Regions from separate parts of the Rhodovastum atsumiense genome, predicted to be linked through region 1. Evidence: predicted binding sites of a transcription regulator. Region 1 holds the regulator's gene; the other holds the start of a gene.
The links. Region 1 encodes LexA, which represses DNA repair genes until DNA is damaged. Its sites were predicted from a motif close to TGTTCTANNTANGTTC; they were not measured.

Region 1 (11,141 bases):
GCGCTTGGCGCGGCGCGGCAGCGCCTCGCGTCCTGGGCGGAGGCCGAGTCCGGGCGGTTCGCCCTGTGGCTGCCGGTGCTGATGCTCGCGGGGGCGGTGACGTTCTTCAGCCTGCGGGCCGAGCCGCCACGCTGGCTCGCCCCGGCGCTGCTGGCCGGTGGCGGCGCGCTGCTGTGGGGCGGGCGGCGGTCGCTGGATGCGCGCGCAGCGGGGGCCGCGGCCCTGGCCGCTGCCCTCGGCTTCGGCGCCGCGCAGTTCGCCACCTGGCGGGCCGTGCCGCTCGCCGACGTGCCGACCCGTGCCAGCATGGCCGAAGGCACCGTCCAGGCGGTCGAGCCGCTGCCGCAGGGCCGGCGGGTGACCCTGGAGGGGGTGACCCTCGATGGTGTGGCGTTCCCACGAACCGTCCGTCTGCGTTTGCGCGCCGATGATACCGGGCCGGTCGAGGCGGGGGACCGCCTGCGCGTACGGGCGCTGCTCCTGCGCCCGGCCGCTCCCGCCTATCCCGGGGGCTGGGACCTGCAGCGTGACGCTTTTTTCAGTGGCCTCGGTGCCTTTGGCAACGCCCTTGGGCCGATGGTGCGGCTCTCCCGCCCGGGCGCCACCGGTGTGTCGGGCCGCATCGAAGCCTTGCGCGAGGCGATCAACGCCCGCCTGATGGCCGCCTTGCCCGGCAGCCCCGGTCCGATCGCGGTTGCCATGCTGACCGGCAGCATGAGCGGTATCACCGAGGCGGATCGCCTCGCCTTCCGTGATTCCGGGCTGTTCCATCTCCTGTCGATCTCGGGCCTGCACATCGCCACCGTGGTGGCGATTTTCTTCGGTGTGGCGCGGCTTGGCCTGGCGCTGTCGGAATGGGTGGCGCTGCACTGGCCGATCAAGCAGGTGGCGGCGCTGGCCGCGCTCGCGGGGGCCGGTTTCTACACCGTGCTGAGCGGCGTGCAGGTGCCGGTGCTGCGCTGCCTTGCCATGGCGGCCCTGGTCACGCTGGGCCTGCTGGTCGGGCGCCGCGCGCTCACGTTGCGGGGGCTCGGCTTCGCCATGGCGCTGCTGGTGCTCGCCGTGCCCAGCCAGGTCATGGGGCCTTCCTTCCAGATGAGCTTCGCCGCGGTGCTGGCGCTGATCGCGGGCTTCGAGAAGCTGCGGCCGGCCTTCCTGCGGCTGCGCGGCGAAGGCAGCCGGGGCCGCCGCGCCCTGGCCTATGTCGTCGGGCTGATGGCCAGTTCGATGCTGGCGGGATCGGCCTCGGCACCGTTCGCCGCCTACCATTTCGGACAGGCGCAGGTGTACCAGGTGGCGGCGAACCTGATCGCGGTGCCGCTGACCGAGATGGTGGTGATGCCGCTGGGGGTGGCCGGCCTGTTCCTGATGCCCTTCGGCGCCGAGGCACTGGCGCTGGTGCCGATGGGCTGGGGGCTGGAGGCGGTGCTGTGGGTGGGGCGCGCCGTGGCCGCCTGGCCGGGGGCCACCATCCGCGTGCCGCACATGCCGTCCTGGGGGCTCGCGCTGTTTGCCTTCGGCCTGGTCTGGATGGGGCTGTGGCGGACGCGGATCTGGCTGGCGGGGGGGCTGGCGGTGGCGCTCGGCCTTGCCTCCCCGGCCTTCGAGCGCCCGCCGGACCTGCTGCTTTCGGCCGACGGGCGGATGATCGGGCTGCGTGCCGAGGACGGCATGTTCGTGCAGCCGTGGAATGGCCCGCGCATCACCCAGGAGGCATGGCAGGGGCTGTGGCAGGCGCGGCTGGCCGGGCCGCTCGGCTGCGGGCTGGCCCCCTGCTGGCTGCGGGCCCGGCCGGACGGGCCCGCAGCCGTGCTGGTGCGTGGCGAACCGCCGGCGACGGTCTGCGCCGCCGCCGTGGTGGTCTCGCTCGAACCGGTGCGGCTCGGCTGCCGTGTCCCGGTGGTGGACCGCTTCTCCGTCTGGCGCGAGGGCGCCCACGCCATCTGGCTCGATCCGGGCGGCGCGCGCGTGCTCTCGGACCGGCAGTACCGGGGCGAGCGGATCTGGATGCCGCGGCCTACGACGCGATCGCGGCTGCCGCCGGGACTGGTGCCGGCGCTGCCGGAGGAACTGCCAGAGGAGTGACCGCGCCGCGGTGGAGCACGGCGGTGATCATGCCGCGGGCGATCTCCCGCTCACCCATGATGGCGTGGGTGGCGCCATGGGAGGTCAGGTGCTCGACCTCGGCATCCGAATGGGCGCGGGCGAGGATGAGCAGGTCGGCGCGGATGGCGCGGGCCTGCTCGGCCGCCTGGCCGGCTTCGAAGGCTTCGGGGATGGTAACGCAAAGTACGCGGGCGGTGGGGAGGTCGAGCGCCTGCAGCACCCGCGCATCGGCGGCATTGCCCACGATCACCCGCAGGCCGGCGGCGCGTGCGGCCTCGGCCCCGTCCGGTTCGGATTCCACCACCACCACGTCGACTCCGGCCCTGGCGAAGGCTTCGCAGACCAGGCGGCCGACGCGCCCGTAGCCGATCACCGCCGCATGGTCGCGCAGGCCGACCGGGGCGATCTCCGGTGCGGTGGGCGGCGTCGGGGGCAGGGCACTGGCCGGCGCCGTGGCCGGGCGTCGCGGCTCGGCCTGGGTCCGCGCCTCGGGCAGGCGCGGGGCTTCCGGCACGCGGCGGCGTTCGGCCAGGGCGAAGGCCAGCGGGTTGATCAGGATCGAGAGAATGGCCGCGGCCAGGATCAGGTCGCGCCCTTCCGGCGGCAGCAATCCGATCCCGACGCCGAGCCCGGCCAGGATGAACGAGAACTCGCCGATCTGCGCGAGGCTCGCCGAGATGGTCAGGGCGGTGCCGTGCGGATGGCCGAACAAGCGGACGATGGCGTACGCCGCGAGCGACTTGCCCAGCACGATGATGCCGAGGGTGACCAGCAGCGGGACCGGCTGGTTGAGCAGGATGGCCGGGTCGAACAGCATGCCGACCGAGACGAAGAACAGCACCGCGAAGGCGTCGCGCAGCGGCAACGATTCCTGGGCGGCGCGATGGCTGAGCTCGGACTCGCTCAGCACCATGCCGGCGAAGAAGGCCCCGAGCGCGAAGGAGACCCCGAACAGCGCCGCCGCGCCGAAGGCGATGCCGAGCGCGATCGCCAGCACGCCGAGCCGGAACAGCTCGCGCGAGCCGGTATGGGCGATCATGTGCAGCAAAGCGGGGATCAGCCGGCGCCCGACCACCAGCATCAGCGCCGCGAACAGCACCACCTTGCCCAGGGTGATCAGCACCACGCCGGCGGTGCCGGAGCCCAGGGCCCCGGCGATCCAGGCGGCCAGCCCGGTGGTGCGCGGCGCCTCGCCCGCGAGCAGGCCGGGCAGGGTCGGCAGCAGCACCAGCGCCAGCACCATGGCGATATCCTCGACGATCAGCCAGCCGACGGCGATGCGGCCGCGCCCGGTGTCGAGGATGCGGTACTCCTGCAGCGCGCGCAGCAGCACCACGGTGCTGGCGACCGAGAGCGCGAGGCCGAAGATGAAGCCCGCGGCGAGCGACCAGCCCAGCCAGGCCGACAGCCCCATGCCCAGCACCGTTGCGCAGGCGATCTGCACAACCGCGCCGGGCACGGCGATGGCGCCCACCGAAATCAGGTCCTTGAGCGAGAAATGCAGCCCGACGCCGAACATCAGCAGAATGATGCCGAGTTCGGACAGTTCGTTGGCGAGGCCGAGATCGGCGACGTAGCCCGGGGTGAACGGGCCGATGGCAAGCCCGGCCAGCAGGTAGCCCACGATCGGCGACACCCGCAGCCGCTGCGCGATCACGCCAAGTGCGGCAGCCCCGACAAGGGCGGTGACGATGGTCGCGATGAGTGGGGTCTGATGTTCCATGTTGCTCCGCCGGCCAGGGACTTCGGAAAGGCCCTGCTGATGAAGGGCCGGCGGGGGGCAACGTCAATAAGGACCAGGGTGGTAAAGTGTTGCCACGGCCGGGTTTTTGGCCACCGGCGCGGTGACGGTGGCCCGGCCGTGCCGGTCAGTAGCGCCGGAACAGCGCCACCAGGCGCCCCTGCAGCTTCACCCGGTCGGACGGGAAGATCCGCGTCTCGTAGGCGGCATTCGCCGGCTCGAGCGCGATCGAGTTGCCGCGCCGGCGCAGTCGCTTGAGCGTCACTTCCTGGTCGTCGATCAGCGCCACCACGATCTGCCCGGTCTCGGCGATGTCGCCGCGGCGGATGATGACGGTGTCGCCATCGAGGATGCCGGCCTCGACCATCGAATCCCCCGACACGTCGAGGGCGAAATGTTCGCCGCTGCCGAGCAGCGCCATCGGCACCTCGATCTGCGGGCCGTCGTCGCGCAGGGCCTCGATGGGCGAGCCCGCGGCGATGCGGCCGAGCACCGGCAGGGCCACCGCGCCCGCCTCGCTGGCCGCCCGCACGCCAACAAGGCGCTGGGTGAAGTCGCCGCGGATGACGTTCGGGGCGAATCCGGGATCGGTGCGCGGCGCTTCCAGCGACACCATCGTCCGCGGCGTCAGCGCTTCCGGCAGGCGCACCACCTCCAGGGCCCGGGCCCGGTGGTGGCGGCGGCGCAGGAAGCCACGCTCCTCAAGCGCCGAAATCAGCCGGTGGATGCCGGATTTCGACTTGAGCTGCAACGCTTCCTTCATTTCCTCGAAGCTAGGTGAAAAGCCGGTCGTCTTGAGGTGGCGATCGATGAAGATCAGCAGTTCGTGCTGCTTGCGAGTCAACATGACGGAACTCCCCTGGCGTCTGTTCCACCGGTCGGGGAGTGGAACAAATCAGCAACTGGGGCGATGTTCTAGATAAGTTCCCCTCGTTCCGTCAAGCCCGAGATCGCAACCTTTTCATGACGAGCTTTCCGATCGTCGCGCCTCGCTCACAAACCCGGCGTCTCACAGGCCCAGCGTGTCGAGGCGGATCACCTGGACGGTGGCCCCGGCGGGCAAAGCGGGGGCCTGCGGTTCGCGCAGGATCAGGGCATCGGCCTGGGCCAGCAGGCGCAGCATCGACGAATCCTGGGCCGGGAAGGCGGTCACGACCAGCGTGCCGTCGGGCTCCGTCGCCAGGGTGGCGCGCAGGTGGTCGAAGCGCCGGTCATTGGCCGGCAGCGCCGCGCCCAGCACCGCCTGGGTGACCGGCAGGGGCGCGCCCTCCAGCCCGGCCAGGCGCTGCACCGCGGGCAGCAGGAACACGATGCCGCAGACCATGGCGGAGACGGGGTTGCCGGGCAGGCCGATCATCGGCACCTCGCCCAGCCGGCCATGGATCAGCGGCTTGCCCGGACGGATCGCCACCGTCCAGAAATCGATCTCGAGCCCGCGTTCGCCCAGGGCGGAGCGCACCAGGTCATGGTCGCCGACACTGGCGCCGCCGCTGGTGACCAGCAGGTCCATCCCCCGTGCCGCATCCGCCGCCGCCGCCAGCGTCGCCCGGTCGTCCGGGGCGATCGGCAACACCACCGGCTCGCCCCCGGCGGCGCGCACCAGGGCGGCGAGGGCATGGGCGTTGGAAGAAACGATGCCGCCGGGCGGGATCGGGTCGCCGGGCAGCGCGATCTCGTCGCCGGTCGCCAGGATGGCCACGCGCGGGCGGCGATGCACCTGCAGCCAGGGATGGTTCCCGGCAGCAAGCAGGCCGATGTCGCGCGCGCCGAGCCGCCGGCCGGCCGGCACCAGCACCTGGTCCGTGGCGAAATCCTGCCCGGCCTGGCGGATCCAGCGTCCCGCCTGCACCGCCTCGCGCAGCGTGACGGTGTCGCCCTCGGCGGTGGCGTCTTCCTGCAGCAGGATGGCGTCGGCGCCTTCGGGGATCACGCTGCCGGTGAACAGCCGCACCGCCTCGCCGGGCCCGACCCGCCCGTCCCAGGGATGGCCGGCGGGGGCACGGCCGACCACCCGCAGCGTCGTGCCCTGGGTTCCGTCGGCGGCCCGCAGCGCATAGCCGTCCATGGCCGAGAGCGCGCGCGGCGGCTGCGTCAGGCGGGCGAGGACGGGGGCGGCGGTGACGCGCTGCCAGCCTTCGGCGAGCGGCACCACCTCGGCGGGGGTGGCGCGCAGCGGCGCCAGGATGCGGGCGCGGGCCTCGGCGACCGAGAGCATCGTCATGCGGATCAGTCCTGTCGGAACGTACCCGATTTGCCGCCGGACTTGGCGACCACGCGCAGGCCTTCGATGCGCATGCCGCGATCGACCGCCTTGCACATGTCATAGACGGTCAGTGCCGTCACGCTCGCCGCGGTCAGCGCCTCCATCTCGACGCCGGTGCGGCCGGTGGTCTTCACCGTCGCCGAGATCTCCACGCTGTCCTCGCCCTCCGGGGTCAGCTCGACCCGCACCGAGGTGATCGGCAGGGGATGGCAGAGCGGGATCAGGTCGGCGGTGCGTTTGGCCCCCATGATGCCGGCGAGCCGTGCCGTGCCGAGCACATCGCCCTTGCTGGCAGTGCCACCGCGGATCATGGCCAGCGTCTCCGGGCGCATCACCACGCGCACCCGCGCGGTGGCCTCGCGTTCGGTTTCCGCCTTGCCGCCCACGTCCACCATGATGGCGCGGCCGGCCTCGTCGAAATGGGTGAACTGCTCGCTCACGCCGTCAGCCCCAGCAGCTTGCGGGTGGCGGCGGTGAGGTCGTCCTGGCGCATCAGGTGCTCGCCCACCAGGAATCCTCCCACTCCCATGTCGCACAGGCGCCGCAGGTCGTCATGCTCGCGCAGGCCGCTCTCGGCGATCACGAAGCGGTCGGGTGGCACGTGCGGCACCAGCTCGATCGTGGTCTCGAGGTCGGTCTTGAGGGTCTTGAGGTTGCGGTTGTTGATGCCGATCAGCTTGGTCTGCAGCCCGAGCGCGCGGTCCAGCTCGCGGCGGTCATGCACCTCGGCCAGCACGTCCATGTCGAGGTCGCGGGCGATGCCTTCCAGTTCCACCGCCTGCTCGTCGGTCAGTGCCGCCAGGATCAGCAGGATGCAGTCGGCGCCGATGGCCCGGCTCTCGTAGACCTGCCAGGGGTCGAGGATGAAGTCCTTGCGCAGCACCGGCAGCCGCACCGCGGCGCGGGCGGCGATCAGGTCGTCCTTGCTGCCCTGGAAGAACGGGCCATCGGTCAGCACCGAGAGGCAGGTGGCCCCGCCTTCCTGGTAGGCCCGCGCGAGCTCCGGCGGGTCGAATTCCGGGCGGATCAGGCCGCCGGAGGGGGAGGCCTTCTTGATCTCGGCGATCAGGCTGTAGCGGCCGGCGGCGGCGGTCTGCATCAGAGCGCTGCCGAAGCCGCGCGGCGGGCGCACGGCGGTGGCGCGGCCGCGCATCGTCTCCAGGTTGGTCAGCGCCTTGCGGCGCGCCACTTCCGCGCGGGTTTCGGCGCAGATTCGGCCGAGCGCGTCGGTTTCGGTATCGGGGGCAGTCATGCCGTCTCCCGTCGCAGGGTTTCGAGCGCTTCCAGGGCGGCGCCGCTATCAAGGGCGGAGGCGGCGAGGGAGGCGCCTTCCCGCAGGTCGCCGACCCGTCCGGCCACGATCAGCGCGGCCGCGGCATTCAGCAGCACCGTGTCGCGGTAAGCCCCGGGGGCGCCCCGCAACAACGCGCCGAGCGCCGCGGCGTTCACCGTGGCATCCCCTCCCTGGATGGCGCTGATCGGGGCGCGTTCGAGGCCGGCATCCTCGGGCAGCACGGTGAAGCTGCGAATGGCGCCGTCCTTCAGTTCCACCACCCGGTTCTCGCCGGCGATGGTCAGCTCGTCGAGGCCCTGGCCATGCACCAGCCAGCACGCCTCGGTGCCGAGGGAGGCCAGCGCCTCGACCATCGGACGGGCCCAGCCCGGATCGAACACGCCGGTGAGCTGGCGCGTGACCCCGGCCGGATTGGCCATCGGCCCGAGCAGGTTGAACAACGTGCGGGTGCCGAGCTCGACGCGCGGGCCGGCGGCATGGCGCAGCGCCGCGTGATGGCGCGGCGCGAACAGGAAGGCGCAGTTGGCGGTGCGCAGGATGGCGGGCAGGCGCTCGACCGGCACATCCACGTTCACGCCGAGCGCGCCCAGCACGTCGGCCCCGCCGGTGCGCGAGGACAGCGCCCGGTTGCCGTGCTTGGCCACCGGCACGCCCAGCCCGGCCAGGACGAAGGTCACGGCGGTGGAGACGTTCAGCGTGCCGGCGCCGTCGCCGCCGGTGCCGCAGACATCGATGGCGCCGGGGGGCGCCTCGACGCGGACCATGCGCGCGCGCATGGCCCGCACGGCGCCGGTCATTTCGGGGACGGTTTCCCCGCGCACCCGCATGGCCATGAGGATGCCGGCGATCTGGGCCGGCGTGGCCTCGCCGGACATGATGACGCCGAAGGTGGCCTCGGCGTCATCGGCCGAAAGCGTCTCGCCCGCGGCGAGGCGGGCGATGACGGCTTTGAGGTTGATGGACAAGGTGGGCTCCGATGGACTCAGGCGGCGCGCGCCGATCCCGGCACGTTGCTGCCGCGCGCGATCGCGAGGAAGTTGCCGAGAATGCGGTGGCCGTGCTGGCTGGCGATGCTTTCGGGGTGGAACTGCACGCCGAAGATCGGCAGGCTGCGATGGCGCAGGCCCATGATCAGTCCGTCGGCGGTGCGTGCGGTTTCCACCAGGTCCGGGGGGAGGGTGTCGCGCCTGACGATCAGGCTGTGATAGCGCGTCGCCTCGAACGGGCTTGGCAGGCCCGAAAAGATGTCGGTGCCATCGTGCAGCACCGGCGAGAGCTTGCCATGCATCGGCACTGGCGCGCGGACCACCTCGCCACCGAAGACCTGGCCGATCGACTGGTGGCCGAGGCAGACGCCGAGGATCGGGATGCGGCCGGCGGCGGCGGCGATCAGATCGAGGCAGATGCCGGCCTCGTTGGGGGTGCAGGGGCCGGGCGAAAGCACGATGGCTTCCGGCGCCAGCGCCAGCGCCTCTTCGACGGTGAGGGCATCGTTGCGCCGGACGTCACAGCTGGCGCCCACATCGCCCAGGAAATGAACGAGGTTGAAGGTGAAGCTGTCGTAGTTGTCGATCAACAGGATCATGGCAACATCCTGCGCGGCGGGGGTACATGAAGGTCCGACGGCCCGCGCGGCCGGGTGGGGCCCGCATGGTGCCTTGATGGCACGGGTATCGCCGAGGCAGAAGCGGAAAAATCACGCACCGCACCGCCGCGCGCGGTGGATCCGCCGTGACGCGGCCCGTCCCGCCTGCCGCCGGTTCCGCCCCGTTCGGGCCAATTTCGATTGACTTTCCGGAACTTGCGGGGCATCCGCAGATCAGCCCCAGCGGACGTTGAAATGCCGAAATCGGAATTCCACCTCCCTGCCGCGTCGCCTCGGACGGTCCGGGTGGTGAAGGTCTTGTCGGCCGTGCTGGTCCTCGGCCTTGGGGGGGCGGCGATCCCCTTCTTCCTCGGCGGCGATCCCGCCCCGCCGGTCCCCGCGCCAGCCCCGCTTGCAGTGGCCCCGGTCCGGCCGGGCGCCGCCATCATCCCAGCCGGCATCGCCGTGCCGTCCCCCGCCGCCGGGCAGCCACAACCGTCCACCACCGGCAAGCTGCCGGTCTGGCAGCGCCTGGGCGTGCCCGCGACCCCCGCCGAGGGCCGCCCGACCATCGCCATCATGATCGACGACATGGGCGTCAACCGTGTGCAGTCCGACCGGGCGGTGCGGCTGCCGGCCCCGCTGACCCTGTCCTGGCTGCCCTACGCGGCCAACGTGACCGACCAGGCGGCGATCGGCGCCGCCAACGGCCACGAAACCATGCTGCACATGCCCATGGAACCGCTCGGCCGCACCGATCCGGGGCCGAACGCCCTGCGCACCTGGCTGCCGGCGGAAACCAACCTCGCCAATCTCCGCACCGCGCTGGACAAGCTGCCGAATGCCGTCGGGCTGAACCAGCACGAGGGCAGCGTCGCCTCGCTCTCGGTGCCGCTGATGGACATGGTCATGGGCGAACTGAAGGCGCGCGACCTGCTGTTCGTCGACAGCCTGACCATCCCGCACAGCGTGGCGCTGCGCCGCGCCGAGGCGGCCGGAGTGGCGGCGATCCCGCGCAACGTGTTCCTCGACAACAGCCCGGACCCGAACGCGATCCGCGCCCAGATCGCCGAACTGGAAGCGGTCGCGCGCCGCAAGGGCTACGCGATCGCCATCGGCCATCCCCGCCAGACCACCATCGACGTGCTGGAGAAATACCTGCCGACCCTGGCTTCGCGCGGCTTCGTGCTGTGGCCGGTCAGCGCCACGCTGGCGACACGGCGGAATGTCGTGATGCTCCAGCAGCCGGAGGAATAGCCGGGGCGCTGCCCCGGACCCGCCAGGAGGCTCCGCCTCCTGGACCTCCGCCAAGGGCCAGAGGCCCTTGGATCCCATTCCTTATGTAGGGCGGACGTAGTCCGCCATCGCAAGCCAACGACCGTGCAGCGCCTGGTGATGGCGGATGACGCTGCGCTTATCCGCCCTACGCTTGCTGTGCCGCGCAGCGCTTATGGGGTGCAGGGGCCTTGTGGCCCCTGCCGGGTCAAGGGCAGAGCCCTTGCCTTCAGCCGCCCTTGCCGGCGGCGAAGCGGACCGCTTCCTCCGCCGCCCGCAGCAGCGACTGTGCCTTCTGCCGCGTCTCCTCGTATTCCGCCGCCGGGTCGGAATCCGCGACGATGCCGGCGCCGGCCTGGATGTGCATGGTCCCGTCCTTCACCACGGCGGTACGCAGGCCGATGCAGGTATCCATGGTGCCGTTGGCGGCGAAGTAGCCGATGCAGCCGGCGTAGATGCCGCGCCGTGTCGGTTCCAGCTCCTCGATGATCTCCATCGCCCGCACCTTCGGCGCGCCGGTCAGCGTGCCGGCCGGGAAGCCGGCCACCAGGGCGTCGACCGCGTCCAGCCCGTCCCGCAGCGTGCCCTGCACGTCGGACATGATGTGCATGACGTGGCTGAAGCGCTGGATGGCGAAGCTTTCGGTGACGCGCACCGTGCCGATCTCCGACACCCGCCCGACATCGTTGCGGCCGAGGTCGAGCAGCATCAGGTGCTCGGCGCGCTCCTTCGGGTCGGCGAGCAGTTCCTTTTCCAGGATCTGGTCCTCGGCATGGGTGGCGCCGCGCCGGCGCGTGCCGGCGAGCGGGCGGATGGTGACGACGTTGTCGCGCAGCCGCACCATGATCTCGGGGCTGCTGCCGACCACGGCGAAGCC
Region 2 (11,141 bases), 1.1 Mb from region 1:
TGCTCCGGCCCCCGGCACGCCCGCGCCAGCCGGCCGGTGACGTCTTCCGACAACCCCAGCGCCTTGCCGACCTCGCGGATAGCGCTGCGACCGCGATAGCGGATCACGGTGCCGGCAATGGCGGCACGATCGCGGCCATAGCGGTCATAGATGTGCTGGATCACTTCCTCGCGCCGCTCGTGCTCGAAATCGACATCGATGTCGGGCGGTTCATTGCGGCTGGCAGAGACGAAGCGCTCGAACAGCAGATCATGCCGCGCCGGATCGACGGCGGTGATGCCGAGCACATAACAGATCGCCGAGTTCGCAGCCGAACCGCGCCCCTGGCAGAGAATCCCCTTGGCACGGGCAAAGCGCACCACCTCGTGCACGGTGAGGAAATACGGCGCATACCCCAGTTGCCCGACCAGCTCCAGCTCATGCGCGAGGCGCGCGGCGATGTCTTCCGGCACCCCCTCGGGCCACCGTGCCGCGGCCTCCGCCGCCACCCGGCCGGCCAGCGTCTGTTGCGGCGTGCGGCCGGGTTCGAGGATCTCGTCGGGATATTCGTGGCGCAACTGGTCGAGCGAAAAACCGCGACAGGCCTCCAGCACACGCACGGTGTTGGCCAGCGCATCCGGATGCGCGGCATAAAGCCGGGCCATCTCGGCCGGGCTTTTCAGGCAGCGCTCGGCATTCGGCTCGGCGGCGAAGCCGATCGCATCCACCGGAACGCCGAGCCGGATCGCGGTCAGCACATCGGCCAGCCGGCGACGCGCGGGATGATGATAGCGCGGATCGGTGGTAGCCAGCAGCCCGGCCCGCCCCGCCGCCGCCACCCCGGCGAGATCCCCAAGCCGGCGCCGGTCGTTGCCGTCATGCAGAAACGGCGCCGTGCAGAACAGCGGCAATGCCAGCAGCGGCCGCAATGCCACCGCATCCTCCCGCAGCCGCGCGGCGAAACCGGCATCGGGCCAGGGCGGCGCGATCAACGCCAGCACCCAGCCTTCGGCGTGGTCATACAGATCCTCGCGGCCGATGCGGCATTCCCCCTTCGGTGCCCGCATGCGGCCCAGCGACAGCAGGCGCGTGAGACGGCCATAACTCGCCCGATCCGTCGGCCAGGCCAGATAGGCAACGCCGTCTTCCAGTTCGAGGCGGGCACCGACCACGAATGGAAAACCCAGCGCACGGGCAGCGAGATGCGCTCGCACTACCCCGGCGAGACTGTTGCGGTCACAGACCCCGATCCCCGCCTGCCCTAGCGCGGCCGCAGTTTGCACCAGCTCGGCCGGGTGTGATGCACCATCCAGCAACGAGAAATTGGAACGGGCGCCGAGTTCGGCGAAACCAAAAGGAAGGCCAGGGGCTCCGCCCCTGGACCTGGCTGGGGCCAGCGGCCCCAGACCCCAGTTCGCGCTGCGCGGCAGGGGGGTCATGGGAAATGACCGTGCAGGAACCAATGGCCGGGCCGGACAGGGACACAGCCGATCCAGAGACGGGCACCGCTGACCAGCGACACGCGGTAATAGTCCCGCACCGGCCGGGCAGCCGACTCACGCCACCATTCGGGTTCCAGGCGCTCCGGGCCTTCCGCCCAGGCGACCGGATGCATCACACCGTCCAGGCACAGCCCTGCAGGTGGACCATCCGGCTTGGACAGCACGACCTGCAACGGCAACGGACGCGACAGCAGACATACCGGCCGCGCACGACGCGGCTCCGGTAACAGCGGAGAGACCGGATCGGAAGCGCCAACCCGCCGGACCGCCCGTTCGGGCCAATGGCTGGCAACAGGCATCAGGCGCCAGACCGCAACCCGCTGCGACAGGCGATCGAACAGGTTCGCCAGCGCCGCTTCGCTCCGGCCGGGATCCTTGCCGGAAACAGGAATGCCCTGTTGCACAGCGTCGAGCGGATTGGTCACGTCGGCCCGCAGCGTGAAGCGCTCGAAGCCGGCCCCCGGCTCCAGCCGCTCCAGCTTCCCGGCAAACAGGCGGCGCAGATGCGCGGGCTGGCGCGTGGGCCGGACCGTGCCGATGATCAGGTCCTGCACGTGATGGTCCACGCGGACGGCACGCAGCGTCACCTGCCGCGCCCCCTGCCCCGCCGCTTCCAGGGCCCGGCACAACCGGTCCAGCAATTGGTCCAGCGCGCGCTCGATCCCGGGACGGGTCAGCACCGGCTCGACGAAGTCCCGGGCCACCGCCAATCCAGGCGTGGGCCGCACCGGCTGCAGCGGACGGGACCGCGTACCGGCGAGCCCATCCAGCGCATCGGCCAGTTCCCGCCCGAAACGCCGCACCAACGGTCCGCGCGGCTGGCGCAGCACCTCGCCGACCCGCTGCAGGCCAAGCCGGTGCAGCCCGGTCAGGCAATCCGGATCCAGCCGCAACACCCCCAGCGGCAACGTCGCCATCGCCACCCGCTCCTTCCCCGGCGGCAGGATCGTGCCGTGCCGCCCGGCCCGCGCCAGCGCCGTGGCAACCGCCGCCACGCCGGCCAGCACCGCACGGGCCGTGAACCCACCCCGTGCGAGGCTGGCATGGATCTGGTCCAGCAGCGCCGCCTCCCCGCCGCAGAAATCGGTGCAGCCGGTCACATCCAGGATCAGCCCGTCCGGCGGATCGACCGCGGCCAGGGGGGTGAAGCGCAGCGCCCAGAGCGCCAGCCGCTCCAGGGCCGCCCGGTCCGCCGCCGGGTCGTCCGGCCGCAGCACCAGGGCGGGATGCATCGCCTGGGCATCGGCAAGCGCCTGCCCCGGCCGCAAGGTCGTGCCCGGCGCATCCACCGCCACCAGGCGCCGCTGCTGGCCCTGCGTCGTCCAGGTGGCGAGGGGCTGGCCTCGCAACGCCGGCTCGCACCGGCGCAGGCGATCCGTCGCCAGCCGGGGCAGGACCAGCGCCAGGAAGCGACGCTGGCTCATGAGGCGACAGGAAGGGCCGTCACGAGCGCGGGCCGGAGCCTGCGCTCCGCCGCATGCCATGCGAGCCGCCATTCCGCAGGCCGCCCCCCCGCCCCGCGCAACAGCGTCAGTCGCCAGCAGGGACGTTCGGGATCCGGCACGGCCTCCGCCGCCACGCGCCAGCGTGTGCATGCCACCGAAGGGTGGATCCTGTCGGCATCCGGCAACAGCAGCAGCCCGATCCCACCCCCGGCCTCGGCGGCCAGTTGCAGGCGACGGGTCGCGGTCATGTCGGGGGGATGGCCATCGACCATCAGCACGGCCCCGGCGACGGCAGGACAGCGCAGCGCCTCCTCCAGCGCCCAGAGCCCGTCCGTGGCACGGCCGGCCCGCACCAGCACCAGATCGGCGGGGCTCAGGCCAAAGGCGGCAAGCCCGGGCGGCCAGAGATCGGGCTCGGCGCCGATCCACAGCACCGGGCCGGCGGCACGGGCGAGCAACAGGCCACAGAAGCCGACAGCCGCGCCGCGATCGGCCGCCAGTACCTCGTGCAAGGCGGCGCGGGCAAGGCCGCCCCGGGGCAGGACCCTGTCCGCCTCGGCACAGACCGGAATGACACCCGCCGCCGCGGCGCCACCCCCTTCGAGGCGGGCAATCCGCGCCCGAAGCTGGTCCAGGACCGCGGCGCGGTCGGCAGAGGGGGGTGCTGCAACCATGGCCTGTATCGCCCTTGGGTTCATCGCTCACGGGAGATCCTAAACCCAGGAACCTGAACATAACAAGAACATTTCTGCCAGGTCACGACGCAGCGGGGGGCGCGTCCCTTCCCGGCAACATGCCGACCTCAAAACAATCACGGTGCAGGCGTGGCTTGACCCGGCTGTGCCGGGCCGGATCAATATCCTGAGCCGTCGTCATGAGACGGCATTGCGGAGAAAGACCATGACGGAGAAGATGCGGGGCTGGGGCCCGGCCACCTGTGCGCTGTACACCGGCGAGACCACACGGGGCGTGGGAGAGCCGGTCACGCCGGGCCCGGCGATGTCGGCGAGTTTCCTCACGCATCCCGATGCGGTCGGCTTCTCCGCCAACGACCTTGGTGCCGCGGCGCCGCATTTCTACACGCGCTGGAGCAATCCGACGGTCGAGTTGCTGGAGACCCGACTGGCCGCGCTGGAGGGCGGCGAAGCGGCGGTGGCCTTCGCCAGCGGCATGGCGGCGGTGAACGCCCTGTTCAGCGACCGGCTGGCCAGCGGCGACCATCTGGTGCTGTCCGATGTCTGCTATGCCGGCGTCGCCGAACTGGCGCAGGATACCCTGGTGCGGTCGGGCATCGCGGTCACGACGGTCGACACCTCCAACCCCGAAGCGGTCGCCGTCGCGCTTCGCCCCAATACGCGGCTGGTGCATATCGAGACGCCGGCCAATCCGATCCTGCGCCTCGCCGACGTGGCGGAGATCGCCCGCATCGTGCATGCCGGCGGCGCGGAACTGTCGGTGGACGCCACCATCGCCACCCCGCTCGGCCTGCAGCCGCTCGCGCTCGGCGCGGATTACGTGGTGCATTCGCTGACCAAGTATATCTGCGGCCATGGCGATGCGCTCGGCGGCGCGGTGATCGGCGGGGCCGAGCGGATGGCGGCGCTACGGCGCGGCAGCCTGATCCATCTCGGGGCCTGCCTCGCCCCGTTCCAGGCCTGGCTGATCCTGCGTGGGCTGGAGACGCTGGTGCCGCGCCTGCGCCTGCACGAGGCCAATGCGCGCGCGGTGGAAGCCTTCCTGGCCGACCATCCAAAGGTTCGTGCCGTGCACTGGCCGGGTTCGCCGCGGCATCCGCAGCATGCGCTGGCGCAGCGGCAGATGCGTGCCTATTCCGGGCTGCTGGCGTTTTCGGTGCACGCCGACGGTGCGGCACTGGCCCGGCGCATGGCGGAGCGGATGCGGGTGATTTCCTATGCGGTGTCGCTCGGCAAGACCAAGAGCCTGCTGGTCTACATCCCGACCGAGGACATCCTGCGTTCGTCCTTCCGCCTCACCGGCGCGGCGGCGCAGTCTTATCGTGACTGGACCGGCGAAGGCACGTTCCGTTTCTCGGTTGGCCTGGAGGATGCTGCCGACATCATCGCCGACCTGGAGGAAGCGCTCGGTTGAAGGCATGCCGCGCAGCGCTTATGGGGTGCAGGGGCCGTGTGGCCCCTGCCGGGTCCAGGGCAGAGCCCTGGCCTTTCTTCAAGCTGCTGCCTTCTCCGTAAGTACTTCGATAAACGCTTCCACCCTGGTCTTGAGCTGGCCGGTATCGCTCTGGGAGTAATCGGTGGCGAGTTCCAGCACCGGGATGCCGTGTTCCTGGAAGCGGTTGATGAAAAGGTTCTTGGTCAGCCCGTAGCAAGGGCAGAACTTCAGGTAGGTGTACAGCACCGCGTCGACATTGTACTCCTGCGCCAGTGCAAGGGAGGTTTCAATCCGCCGTTCCAGCGGAAACTGCCGTGCGCAGGGTGTCTGGTCGAGATAGGAATTGGCGAGTGCCTGCCAGGGATCGCCGGTTTCGTCGGTCTGGTGCAGGAACGGACCGAGGCCGCTGCAATGATCTTCAACGACGATGCGCGCGCCGATCTCTTCCTCGATCAGCTTGAGGATGCGGCGGTCGCCGTCGGCCACCACGCCGCCGCACATCATCAGGCGCAGCCGCCTTGTGCCGTCATCGGGCACGGCGGCGAGCCGGCGCTGCAGGTCTTCCAGCAGCGGCACCTGTTCCTCGGGTTCGAGGTAGAAGAACAGCCGGGTGATCTCCAGGAACTCTTCGCCGGTCACCGGCGGATTGTTGCGCTTGCGCAGGGCCGAGATCTCGCGCAGCAGCACGCGAATGCGATTGAACAGGCGGATCTGCGCCTGCACGTCCTCGTCGTGGATTTCCTTGCCGGTGAGCTTTTCCAGTTCCTCGCGAAAGCTCAGGATCTCGGCGCGGAAAAAGCGCCGCGCGCTGTCGCTGTCGGCGTTGCGGGGCACGATGAAGCCGCGCGAGGGCTTGTAGAAGCGGTCGATCGCCTGCGAGGTGGCCCGCATCGAATCGCAGGTGTAGAAGGTGAAGACCTGATCGATGGCGCGGGCGGCCGGGGTTTGGGTGGCGAACTGGCCGAGCACGCTTTTGGTGAAGTCGCAGAACACCGCCTTGGTGACGTGCTCGCCGCGGGAGACTTCCTCGGGGCTGCCGCATTTGAACAGGCGCTGGTAAGCGGCCCCGGAGGCACTGATCAGTTCCAGCGGGGTGTAGTTGCAGAGATAGCCGACCTTCTTCACGTCATCGCGGGCGATGAACTGCGCCTCGGCCTGGGCGATGCGGGCGGTCACGTCGGAGAGGTCGGCCCGCACCCCGCCGTCGCCGCGCCGAAGCACGCGGCGGCGTTCCTGCTGAAAGCGCTGCGCATAGACCGCGGCGCCGAGCGCGCCGGCATAGACCAGATCGAGCCGCGCCGGCCGGACCTTCAGGCCGACCAGCGTCTCCAGGGCGTGCTTCATGCCGACATTGTTCGACACCCCGCCGGTGAAGACGAGGTCATCCTCCAGCGGCACCTTGCTGACCAGGTTGCGCACCCGCCGCGCCGAGGCGAAATGCAGCCCGGCGGCGATGTCCTGGCGGCGCAGGCCGCGGGCGCGCAGGGAGATGATCTCGGACTCGGCGAACACCGTGCACTGGCTGGAGATCGCCGGCTGGGTCTCCGCCTCCAGCGAGGCCGGGCCGATCTCGTGGATGGTGTAGTCGAGCAGGCCGGCCGCCTTCTCCAGGAAGCGCCCGGTGCCGGCGGCGCATTTGTCGTTCATGATGAAGCGGACGACCTTGCCGGAGGACGGGTCGACCTGGATCGCCTTGGAATCCTGCCCCCCGATATCGACGATGGTGCGCGTGTTGGCGTTCAGCACGTGCGCGCCCATGGCGTGGCAGGAGATCTCGGTGACGATCTCGGTCGGGGTACCTTCGAAGCTCAGCGCAATGCGGCCATAGCCGGTGCCGACCACCTGCTCGATAGCATCGAGGCCGATGCCGGCGGTTTCCAGCAACTCTTCAAGCAGTTCCTCGGCGGTGGCCTGCATGCTGACGCCAGTGGCCACCTGCGCGGTGTACAAGGCGCCGTCATGCAGCAGCACCGCCTTGGCGCTGCGCGAGCCGATATCGACGCCGAGCACCGTGGCGGCGGTCAGCTCGCCGGCCAGGGCCGGGTCGACGACATCGCGGATGAGCATGGGTCGGTTCCCCCGGGTTGGGTCAGAGCGCGGCGCCCCGACTGATCTGCTGCGCGATCACCGCAGCGCCAAGCGCGCCGGCATAGACGGTGTCGAGCCTGGTCGAGGAGATCGGATGGCCGATCAGCTCCTCGAGCGCCTGCTTCATGCCCTTGTTGCTGGAAACCCCGCCGGAGAACACCAGTTCGGGCTCCAGCCCGATGCGGTTGACCAGGTTGCGCACCCGCCGCGCCGAGGCGAAATGGATGCCGGCAGCGATGTCCTCACGCGGGATGCCGCGCGCCTTGAGCGAGATCACTTCCGATTCCGCGAACACCACGCATTGGCTGGAAATGTCGACCCGGTTGGTGGATTCCAGTGCACGGTCGCCCAGTTCTTCCAGTTGGTAGCCGAGCAGCTCGGCGATCTTTTCCAGGAAACGGCCGGTGCCGGCGGCGCATTTGTCGTTCATGACGAACTCACGCACCCGGCCGTTCTCGGGATCGACCTTGATCGCCTTGGAATCCTGGCCGCCGATATCGATGATCGTCCGCGTGCCGGCATTGAGGTAATGCGCGCCCATGGCGTGGCAGGAGATCTCGGTGACCACTTCAGTGCGGACATCGTCATAGGCCAGGGCGATCCGGCCATAGCCGGTACCGACGATGGCGGCGATGTCGTTGCGCGGCAGGTCCGCGCTGCGCAGCAGCTTGCGCACCAGGCGGTCGGCGGTTTCCTGCGTGTCGACACCGCTGGCGGTGATGGCGGTGTGGATCTCGCCGCCGCCGACCAGCACCGCCTTGGCCTGGCGGGAACCGATATCGACACCGATCGCGGGGGCATCGCGCAGGTCGGCGACTCGTTCCGCGGCAATGGCTTCGCTGGCAATCATCTTCGTCACTCTCCGGGGTCTGGACTGGGCGGTCAGCGCGCCAGCATTTCGATGAAGGCGCGGATACGGGTCTGCAACTGGCCGGTCGGCGGGCCGACCTGGAACGAGCCCTCCAGCGACAGGGTCGGCACGCCCCGTTCCTGGAAGAAGGTGCTCTGGATTTCCCGATGGATGCCGCCGAAGGAGCAGCCGACATAGCCGTACAGCAGCACGCCGGTGGCACCGAACACCGGCAGCGAGTCGGCGACGCGCTGCAGGCGCAGCACCGGTGAACCCGAGACAAGGCCGGTGATGATGTGGCGCGCCATTGCCTGCAGCGGCGGCACGTCTTCCGGGATGTCGTAGGTCCAGTCGTCGGGCGTGTGCCAGGCGGTGATCGCGCCGCCCATGTCGTCGATCGTCTGGTAGACCCCGAATTCCTGGCCACGGCCGCCGAACCAGGCCAGCCGCACCAGCGAGCGATGCGCCGAGGGGATGATGTCGGCCGATTCCAGCTCGGCGGTCAGCGCGTCCAGCACCGCCTCGTACTGCTCGGGCTTGCCGAAATAATGGCCGCTGCCCATCAGCAGGTACATCGTGGCGAGGCTGCGGATATAGAGCGGGTTGCGCGACCGCAGGTCCAGGATGCGGCGGATCTTGCCGAGCACGCGGTTGAAGCGCCGGATCTCGACCGTGAGGCGGGCATCCTCGACCGGCTCCCCGTTGAGCCAGACGGTGAGCGCGTGCAGTTCCTCGGTCAGGAAATTCTCGATCAGCGCCACCCGCTCGGGGGTGTCGAAGGCATTGGGCCGGTTGGCCGCCTCGACGCGGAAGACATCGAAGCCCTGGGCACGCAGCAATTCCCAGCCGACATTCAGCGGCTCGCAGATGGCATTGTAGACGGCGATGCGCCGGACGGTGCGGTTGATGCGCAGGAACAGCTCGCCCAGCACCGCGCCCACCATCGAGCACGATTCCTTTGGTAGCTGGAAGAAATCCTCCGCCACCGTCATCGCATCGCTCGAGCCGAGGCGGCCGACCTCGGGCACCGAGATCGGGATGGTGTCGCAGGCGTAGAAGATCGGCGCCCAGGCCATCGCCCCGACCCAGGCGGCCCGTTGCCCGTCACGGGCCGCCGCCTCGGCGTCGTCGATATAGCTCAGCACCAGGTCGAACAGCCGCCCCACCGCCGGCGAGTAGCCATGGTCGCGCCGGGTCTGGCGGAGATAGGCGACCTGGCTTTCCAGTGCCTCACTGGTAGCGCGCGCGGCGGTATCGGCACCGCTGCCGATCCTGGCAAGGCCGAGCAGGTCGAGCCGCGCCGGCTGGCGCTCGATGGCGGGGGCAGTGTCGGGCATGGGAACACCTCTGCGAAACCCGGGGGCAAGCTGGTCGGGGAAAGCGCCGTCAGGTCAGGACACTTGCCTGTGCCGGTACTGCGGCAGGTGATCGCCCTCGTTCTCGCCACCGAGGATGCGGAAGGCGTCGTGGAAGGGCGTGCTGGCACCCAGCCCGCCATAAAGCTGGGCCGTCTTGTAGCCGTGGCGATGGAAGATGGTGGCGGCCTTCAGCGTCAGGTCGTAATGCCAGGCCGGTTCCGGCGAGCGGTGGCCTTCCAGGGCCGATCCCGGATTGGGGCACCAGGCCCCCGCGTAGCAAAGCACCCCATGGGCGGCGAGATATTCGACGCCCTGCAGGATGGAGTCCTTCGGCTCGATGCCGGCGACGATGTTGGAACGGACATTGCCGCGGCCGAACACCTCCGCCGCGGTCTCCAGCGCCTTCACCCAGTGTTCCCAGCCGCCGCAGCGCTTTTCCTTGCCGGGACAGATGGCGCGGAAGATGTCGCGGTTCCAGATTTCCAGGTTCATGGCGATGGTGGTGTAGCCGGCCTCGCGGTAGCGTTCGATCACGCGCAGGTCGAGCGGCGCGCCGATCACCGCGGTGCCGTGGATCTCGGCGACGCCGGTACGGGCGCGGATCTCGTCGGCCACGTCGAGGTAGTAGTCGACCTCGCGGCGCTCGGGGATGAAACCGCCGGTGATGTTGATGTGGTTGGCCAGCCCCCGGGCATGGGCCGCGGCGTAGACCTCGGCAACCTGCTGCGGCGTCTTGAGGAAGATCCGGTCGTGCCGGTAGGCATCCGCCGTCGAGTTGATGTTGCAGTACTTGCAGTCGTCGCCGCTGAGCTTGAGATCGCACTCGTTGCTGTAGCACACCTGGATGCCGCCTTCCGGGGTGAAGGCAGCGATGTGCTCGAAGCTCTCGCCGTCGCTGGTGTGCAGGCGCAGCAGGTCCGGGCGGCGATAGAAGGCAATGTCCACCAGCCGCTCGCCATCGCGGTACAGCACTGGCTTCCCGTCCTCGGCGCGCAGTTGAAAGCGGGACTCGGGATCCCAGCGGAACTGCGCGAACAGGCCGTGCGGCAGGTAGAAATTCGCCGGCAGTTCGACGTCGCCGTGGTGGTGGCGGTCCATGTCGAACAGCAGGTGGATCTGTTCGGCATATTCCGTGCCGATCGGGAACTGGCGCAGGTCTTCGGGGACGAAGCTGATGCCCTCGACGGCAAGGGCGATCTTCAGTTGCAATTCCTGCAGCAGGGCCCGCCGTGCGGCATCGTCTGGCGTTCGCTGCGAACGATCGGGCACGAGGGGCGGCACGGTGGCGATGTTCATGATCCGAATGTCTCCGGAAAGGGATGGCACCTCGGCAAAGGGTCGACGCGCGGCGTCAGCTCCGCTCAGGGGGCCGCGGCAGGGCACCGGGCTGCCTGAATGTTGGCCCAATGCCAGCAAGGAGCTTCATGAAACGACATGCCTTTGGGAATGCAGGCGACCGCCGGCACCCGATCCGGCGGCACCGGGTGCGCACGACGGTCCGGCTGATCGAACCGGTCATGCGACGGACCTTAACTCGCGTAATTTGGTGTGTAAATAAAAAATTACTTAGTTAATTGGTACAATGGCAGATCGCGCGGCCACGACGCCCGGTCGGTCCGGGCGCCGTGGCCACGCAACGGATCAGCCAAGTTCGTCCGGGCGCCAGGCAAGCGTCGCATGGCCTTCGAGGATTTCACTGACATGGCCGTCAACGGCATAGGGACGCAGCGCCGCGCGCACGTCCTCGGCCAATCCCTGCGGCGGCGTGTCCAGTTGGCCGCCCCAGGTC

Region 2: NBY65_RS00830 (ImuA family protein) is a predicted target of LexA. The motif match lies at 3,656-3,671, and genes of this name have one in related genera.

The regions. Positions count from the first base shown of each region.
Region 1 is NZ_OW485601.1:1,272,042-1,283,182, reverse strand. It holds gene NBY65_RS05655 (ComEC/Rec2 family competence protein) at 1-2,085, shown strand, start outside; gene ybaL (YbaL family putative K(+) efflux transporter) at 2,018-3,829, opposite strand; gene lexA (transcriptional repressor LexA) at 3,975-4,694, opposite strand; gene NBY65_RS05640 (molybdopterin molybdotransferase MoeA) at 4,857-6,062, opposite strand; gene moaC (cyclic pyranopterin monophosphate synthase MoaC) at 6,074-6,550, opposite strand; gene trpC (indole-3-glycerol phosphate synthase TrpC) at 6,547-7,362, opposite strand; gene trpD (anthranilate phosphoribosyltransferase) at 7,359-8,363, opposite strand; gene NBY65_RS05620 (anthranilate synthase component II) at 8,387-8,989, opposite strand; gene NBY65_RS05615 (divergent polysaccharide deacetylase family protein) at 9,296-10,246, shown strand; gene trpE (anthranilate synthase component I) at 10,494-11,141, opposite strand, start outside.
Region 2 is NZ_OW485601.1:200,883-212,023, forward strand. It holds gene NBY65_RS00820 (error-prone DNA polymerase) at 1-1,376, opposite strand, end outside; gene NBY65_RS00825 (Y-family DNA polymerase) at 1,415-2,905, opposite strand; gene NBY65_RS00830 (ImuA family protein) at 2,902-3,600, opposite strand; gene NBY65_RS00835 (trans-sulfuration enzyme family protein) at 3,827-5,035, shown strand; gene NBY65_RS00840 (2-hydroxyacyl-CoA dehydratase) at 5,114-7,123, opposite strand; gene NBY65_RS00845 (acyl-CoA dehydratase activase) at 7,146-7,994, opposite strand; gene NBY65_RS00850 (2-hydroxyacyl-CoA dehydratase family protein) at 8,027-9,331, opposite strand; gene NBY65_RS00855 (radical SAM protein) at 9,386-10,648, opposite strand; gene NBY65_RS00860 (class I SAM-dependent methyltransferase) at 10,994-11,141, opposite strand, start outside.